2 regions of the Bradyrhizobium sp. SZCCHNS1050 genome follow, and region 1 is predicted to be linked to the other one. Evidence: predicted binding sites of a transcription regulator. Region 1 holds the regulator's gene; the other holds the start of a gene.

Region 1 (3,573 bases):
AGGATTATATCACCGGCCGGTTCGGCTGACGCCGACGACATTGTCTTCAGGAGATCATCATGGCCAGTGAACATACCGCCAAGGCGTTCGACAGCGATCTGCAGGACCTCACCCGTCTGGTATCGGAGATGGGCGGCCTCGCGGAGCGGCTGATCGTCGATTCCGTCGATGCGCTGGTGCGGCGCGACATCGCGCTCGGCCAGAAGGTGGTCGCCACCGACGCCGAGGTCGACAAGCTGCAACGCATCATCGAGGAGCGCGCCGTTCTTACCATCGCCCGGCGACAGCCGATGGCGGTCGACCTGCGTGAGATCGTCGGCGCGATGCGCGTGGCGACCGATCTGGAGCGTATCGGCGATCTCGCCAAGAACATCGGCAAGCGCGTCGCGGCGCTGGAGAGCGACTTCCATCCGCTGAAGCTGATCCGCGGGCTCGAGCACATGACCGATCTCGTGCAGTCGCAGGTCAAGACGGTGCTGGACGCCTATGCCGCGCACGATTTGCCGGCGGCGATGACGGTGTGGAAGGGCGATGAGGAAGTCGATGCCATCTGCACCTCGCTGTTCCGCGAGCTCCTGACCTACATGATGGAGGATCCGCGCAACATCTCGTTCTGCATCCACCTGATGTTCTGCGCCAAGAATATCGAGCGCATCGGCGATCACGCGACCAACATCGCCGAGACGGTGTTCTATATGATCGAAGGCCAGCAGATCATGGACAAGCGCCCGAAGGGCGACATGACGAGCTTCGCATCGACGATCCCCGGCAACTGAGAGAGACGGTTCAGACATGGGCGCCCGAATTCTGGTGGTGGAGGACGAGGAGGCGCTGACGACGCTGCTGCGCTACAACCTCGAGGCCGAAGGCTACGAGGTCGAGACCGTGGCGCGCGGCGACGAAGCCGACACGCGCCTGAAGGAGCGTGTTCCCGATCTCGTCGTGCTCGACTGGATGCTGCCGGGCCTGTCCGGCATCGAGCTGTGCCGCCGCCTGCGGGCGCGGACCGAGACCCGGCAGTTGCCGATCATCATGCTCACCGCACGCGGGGAGGAGAGCGAGCGCGTGCGCGGCCTCGCGACCGGCGCCGACGACTACATCGTCAAGCCGTTCTCGGTGCCGGAGCTTCTGGCGCGGGTGAAAGGCCTGCTGCGGCGGGCGAGTCCGGAGCGGCTGGCGACCGTGCTGTCCTATGGCGACATCGAGCTCGACCGCGAGAAACGCCGCGTGGCGCGCTCGGGGCGGCCGATCGATCTCGGTCCGACCGAATACCGCCTGCTCGAGTTCTTCCTGGAGCATCCCGGCCGCGTGTTCAGCCGCGAGCAGCTGCTCGACAGTGTCTGGGGCCGCGACATCTACATCGACGAGCGCACCGTCGACGTCCATATCGGCCGCCTGCGCAAGCTGCTCAATCCCGGCCGCGAGCAGGACCCGATCCGCACCGTGCGCGGCGCCGGTTATGCGCTCGATGATCGCTTCGCCAAGAGCGAGCAGGTGTAAGGGGCGATCGGGCGTGAGGACGCAGCAGGTGTGAGACGCGAGGCGGCCCGATTGAGGAGATCGCGGTCCGCTTTCCGCCACGCCGCCGCCGTCTTGATCGTGTCTGCTTCGTGGCCCGTCACGATGTTTCGGTCCCAGCGGACGCCCTTGATCAAGACCATCATCATATCTCTTGCCGTGCTGCTCGGCGGCGCGGCGGGCGCCACGGCCGCCGAGCTCGAAGACGCGGTCGCGGCGGCAGGCAACGGGCAGCATGCGGCGGCGATGCGACGGCTGCTGCCGCTGGCCGCCAAGGGCGATGCGCGGGCGCAGTTCGACGTCGGCTTCATGCACGCCTTCGGCTGGGGCCAACCGCGCAACCCCGCCGAGGCGCTGGCGTGGTACCGCAAGGCCGCCGATCAGGGGCTCGCTGTCGCGCAACACTATCTCGGCATCGCCTACGTCAACGGCGAAGGTGTTGCGAGCAATTACGGCGAAGCCGGCCGCTGGTTCAGCCGCGCCGCGGCGCAGGGCTTCGCCCAGTCGCAATACATGCTCGGCCTGATGCTGCTCGACGGCCGCGGTGTGAAACAGGACGTCGTGCAGGGCTATGCCTGGCTGGTGATGGCGGGCCGTAGCGGCGTGCGATCGGCCGGCCGCGACGTGCAGCGGGTCAAGTTGACCGAGCCGCAGCGCGTCCAGGCCCAGAGTGCCATTGCGGCCTGGCGGCCGAAGCCGGAATCGGCGGAGGCCGGCATCGCCGCTCCGCGTCCGGAGCAACTGCTCGGGCTCGACCGCCACATCGGCGAGGTCGTCGATCCCACCTCGTGGCCGGCGTCGTCGATCGGCGTCGTCACCGTCGCGCAATACTCGACCGGCGGCTGGTGCACCGGCACGCTGGTCGCGCCGCGCGTCGTGCTCACCGCGGCGCATTGCGTGTTCAACGGCGTGGCGCAGGTCAGCCCCGGCAACGTCCGCTTCCTGGCCGGCATGAACAGGGGCACGCCGGCGGCATCGTCGGTCGCCGACAAGCTGATCGTGGCGCCCGATTTCGTCCCGACCCGGCACGACAGATGGTCGCTCGACCGCTCGCCCGCCGATTGGGCACTGATCGTGCTGAAGGACGCGCTGCCGTCGAAGCCGGTTGAGGTCAGGGCGCTGACGCGCGAGGAATTGCAGGCTGCGACCACGGCCGGAACCATCTCCGAGATCGGCTATGGCCAGGAGCGGCGCTATTCGCCGACCGGCCAGCGCAATTGCAGCGCCGGCATGACCAAGGACGAGATGCTGCTGACGGTGCATTGCCTCGCCAATTTCGGCTATTCGGGCTCCCCCATCATGGCCGACGTCGGCGGACAGCCGGCCGTGGTCGGCATCTTCTCGGCGTTCCACGAGGAGACCCGGCTGATGTTCGCCGCCCCCGCGAGCCAGTTCGAGGCGGTCGTGCGGCGCGAGATCACGGCACAGAGTGCCTCGATGCGGTGAGCGAAGGAGGGGCGAGAGAAGAAGATGTCCCGCCGCTGGTCATGATCTGTGCGTGACTGGATAGCGGGTTGCCAAGCGAGAGGGCAATCCGGGAAGGGCCGCCCACGTTTTCCTGCAGTTTTTGCCTGCAGCGGGGGGCTTTACCGAACTGGCCTGGCTCTTGCTATAGTCCGAGTATGACGATTGTTCAAATTGATCATCCTCGTGCCCCTCGGCTGCTGTGGTGGCGATCGCAGCCCGGCCGCAACGTTGCGCTCGTCGGCGGGCTGGTCGCCGCCAACGCGCTCGCCTGGGCCTGGGCGTTCGCGCTCTACGCCGACCGGCCCGCCATCGTCGGCACCGCGATGCTGGCCTGGCTGCTCGGACTGCGCCATGCGGTCGATGCGGATCACATCGCGGCGATCGACAACGTCGTGCGGAAGCTGGTGCAGGACGGTAGCGCCCCGCGCGCCGCCGGCCTGTATTTTGCGCTCGGCCATTCCAGCGTCGTCGTCATCGCCACCATCGTCGTGAGCCTCATCGCCGGCGCCGACCTCCTGGATGAAGAGAGCGCGATCAGGGCGATCGGCGGCGTCATCGGCACGTCGGTGTCGGCCGGCTTCCTGCTGC
Region 2 (3,573 bases), 1.5 Mb from region 1:
GCCATCACCGGCCTTGCGGCACTGGGCGTCTACATGGCGTCGGTGACCGGCGATCCGGCGGCCGGCGTGTTCAAGTTCGGTAACGCCTATCTGACGCAGTTCGGCTACGCGATGTTCGTGAGCCCGCTGAAGTGGCTGTTCATCCTGGCCCCCCTGGTCATGGTGTTCGCGATCTCGGCCGGCATCAACCGCTTGGCGCCGTCGACCGCACAGATCCTGTTCTGGGTGTTCTCGGCCTTGATGGGCATCTCGCTGTCGTCGATCTTCTTGGTGTACACCCACACCTCGATCGTGCGGGTGTTCTTCATCACCGCGGCGACGTTCGGCGCGCTGAGCCTCTACGGCTACACGACCAAGCGTGACATGACGGGCATGGGCTCGTTCCTGTTCATGGGCCTGATCGGCATCGTGCTGGCGAGCCTCGTGAACCTGTTCCTGGCGAGCTCGATGCTGCAGTTCATCGTCTCGGTGATCGGCGTGTTCGTGTTCGCCGGCCTGACCGCCTGGGACACGCAGCGTCTGAAGAACGAGTACATCTACGGCTACGCTTCCGCGGGCGGCGACATCGCGGAGCGCGCGGCAATCACCGGCGCCCTGTCGCTGTACTTGAACTTCATCAACCTGTTCACGCTGCTGCTGCAGTTGCTCGGACAGCGCGACTGATATCCAACCGCTCGAACGAGCGACCTTCGAAGCCCCGGCCTCACCGCCGGGGCTTTTCGTTTGCACAAACCCCGATTGCGACCGGCGCAAAGCCGCAGCGGCAGCCATGCCGCGAGGCCGGATTGATCGCCGCGTCCGCCTGGGTATGCTTCCCCCCCATGTCCGACATTGAAATCCGGCCCACCCAGGAGGCCGACCTTCCCGCCATCACCGCCATCTACGGCCAAGCCGTCCGCGAGGGCACGGCCACCTTCGAGCTCGACCCTCCGGATCTGGCGGAGATGACGCGCCGCTTCCGGGCGCTCCGCGACGGCGGCTTCCCCTATTTCGCTGCCCTGCTGGACGGAGAGGTGGTGGGCTATGCCTATGCCGGGCCCTACCGGCCCCGCCCTGCCTATCGCTTCACGGTGGAGAACTCGGTCTATCTCGCTCCGGCCAGCCAGCGTCGCGGCATCGGGATGCGCCTGATGCGGCGGCTGATCGACGCCTGTGAGGAGGGAGGCTTTCGCCAGATGATCGCCGTCATCGGCGACTCCGCCAATTCCGGCTCGGTCGGGCTGCATACCGCCTGCGGCTTCCAGATGATCGGCACCCACCCGAGCGTCGGCCTGAAATTCGGCCGCTGGCTCGATACTGTGATGATGCAGCGCCCGCTCGGGGCCGGGAGCAGCGACGTCCCGGCGTAAGGCAGCGCCAGTCGGAAGGTCATGATCAACCCGGAGCGCGTGGGATCAGACCAGGGCTGGTTTCGGCGCGATCACCAGCAGCACGCGCTCGAGCTCGTGGCCGCGGCGCAGGATCAGCCCGGTGGCCGAGATCACGCTGTACATGCCCTGCTTGCGTGCGAGACGCGGATCCTTCTCGATGCGGTAGATCGGCACCTCGGACGCCCGGCGAAACACGGAGAAGACGGCCCGGTCACGCAGGAAGTCGATTGAATAGTCGCGCCACTCACCGTCGGCGACCATGCGGCCGTAGAGGTTCAGGATGCGGTTCAGCTCCAGGCGGTCGAACGTCACCCGGCTCGGCGCTGCGGCCGCACTGCGCGCCGCCGCGCGGTTCTCGCTGGGGTCGGCGTCCTCCGGCGTGAGGTTCATTGGCGTCCTCCTGTCATCGGTGCGACATGATCGCGCCATCCGGCAGAAGCCGCAAGGGGCCGTTTTCGTTGTTGAAGTTCGACCGAGCCTGCGAGGCCGTCGGTTCCGCGAACACGCAAGCGTCACGGGATCGTTAGCAGAATCATAATCGCGCCGTCTTTCCGCCCACCGACCGCCCCCGACCTTCGGCATAAGATTCGTGTGCGTTGGCCCGGTCCTTTCGGTTCCGGATTCCTCAGCCCCCAGCCCCCCGGGGTCGTCAGGATCGGGTCTATTCACAAGTAAGGCAAAGGGCCAACGCAAGTTGGTCCTTTTGCTTTTCTGGCGTGAGCTGCACGTAAGATTGTCGGGACGCGCCGTCGCACGGACGTGACGCGCCTAACGCACGTCAGCGAAAACGAAGATCAGGACGACGGAAGATCAGCGCTCGGGACCGCGCGCTGTTGCTGAAGCCCGTCCGCCCAACGGCAACTCGGAAAAGGCGGCCCCGAGCATCGGCCCAGGGCGGTCGCGACTGCCGTCCTGCACATAGACGACGGTGCCATCGACGCCCTCGCGGGCGATCTTCTCCAGCGGCACGCTCCATCTGACCGGCGACCCATTCCAGTCACCCAGCTTCTGAAGACCGCGAACGACGTTGTAATAGGTCAGATCACGGCCGCTGTTCTCGCCGCGGCCGACCGAGATCGGGACCACCCGCGAGATCGAGCAGACCCAGACCTCGCCGTGCTTGCGCGGCATCTGGTCGTTGGCCGCGGCCACGGAGACAGTAAGGTCCTGGCCGTCGACCGACAGCCTCACCGGCACCGACATCACGCTGCCACCCTGGACGGTCTCCTCGATGGCGCCCTCGATCGCCTCGCGGTCGCTGCCGATCACATGCACGGAGCCGTTGACCACCGCCTGCGGCGTATAGACCTCGCGGTCGCCGCGCGCACGAGAATAGGCCCGCTGCCGGGCCGTGAAGCGGGAGTCGGCCAGCGTGTCCTTCCAGCCGAGATAGTCCCAGTAGTCTATCGGCAGGGACAGCGCGATCACCGAAGGATCTCTGGCGAGCTCGCCGAGGATCTTGTCAGCCGGCGGGCAGGACGAACAGCCTTGCGAGGTGAAGAGTTCGATCACCGCACGGGGATCGGACGCAGCGGGCCGGACGAAAGCGATGACCGCACAGACACTCAGCGCTGCGCGCGACCACCACGACATCTGTCCACTCATCGCCACTGTCCCGTCTGGACCACCGTCCGCTGCGCCCTGTGCATCACTGCATCCGCGATGCCGTCCTCGTAGTTAACAAACCGAAAATGCAAAAGAGGCGGCCTTTGTCATAGGCCGCCTCCTTCATCACCCGCTACTCACTTCAGAGTGAGCCAAACTGTCGCATCGCGCGTTGGTTAAGCGGCGAGCTTGCGCAGCACGTAGTGCAGGATGCCGCCGTTGCGGTAGTAGTCGAGCTCGTCGAGCGTATCGATCCGGCAGAGCAGCGGCACCTGCTGCGCCGCACCGTCGGCCGAGACGATCTCGGCGGTCAGGGTTTGGCGCGGCTTCAGGTCGCCTTGCAGGCCCTTGATGGTAACCTTCTCGTCGCCCTTGAGGCCGAGCGAGGACCAGGACGTGCCTTCTTGGAAGGTGAGCGGCAGCACGCCCATACCCACCAGATTGGAGCGATGGATGCGCTCGAAGCTCTGGCAGATCACGGCACGGACGCCCAGCAGCCGGGTACCTTTGGCGGCCCAGTCGCGCGACGAACCGTTGCCGTATTCGGCGCCGGCGAACACCACCAGCGGCACGCCCTCTTCCTGATACTTCATCGCGG

What was found. The regulator PhoB, encoded in region 1, activates phosphate uptake and scavenging genes when phosphate is short. The targets are predictions, from matches to a motif close to TGTCATNNANCTGTCAT.
Region 2: the regulator PhoB is predicted to act here: its motif matches at 1,772-1,788, upstream of QX094_RS11265 (DUF2794 domain-containing protein).

The regions. Positions count from the first base shown of each region.
Region 1 is NZ_JAUETR010000001.1:988,856-992,428, reverse strand. Features, by position in the region: gene pstB (phosphate ABC transporter ATP-binding protein PstB) at 1-29, shown strand, start outside; gene phoU (phosphate signaling complex protein PhoU) at 60-776, shown strand; gene phoB (phosphate regulon transcriptional regulator PhoB) at 793-1,500, shown strand; gene QX094_RS04660 (trypsin-like serine protease) at 1,648-2,964, shown strand; gene QX094_RS04655 (HoxN/HupN/NixA family nickel/cobalt transporter) at 3,141-3,573, shown strand, end outside.
Region 2 is NZ_JAUETR010000001.1:2,486,242-2,489,814, forward strand. Features, by position in the region: gene QX094_RS11255 (Bax inhibitor-1/YccA family protein) at 1-663, shown strand, start outside; gene QX094_RS11260 (GNAT family N-acetyltransferase) at 822-1,349, shown strand; gene QX094_RS11265 (DUF2794 domain-containing protein) at 1,395-1,760, opposite strand; gene QX094_RS11270 (DUF1223 domain-containing protein) at 2,181-2,963, opposite strand; gene acnA (aconitate hydratase AcnA) at 3,152-3,573, opposite strand, start outside.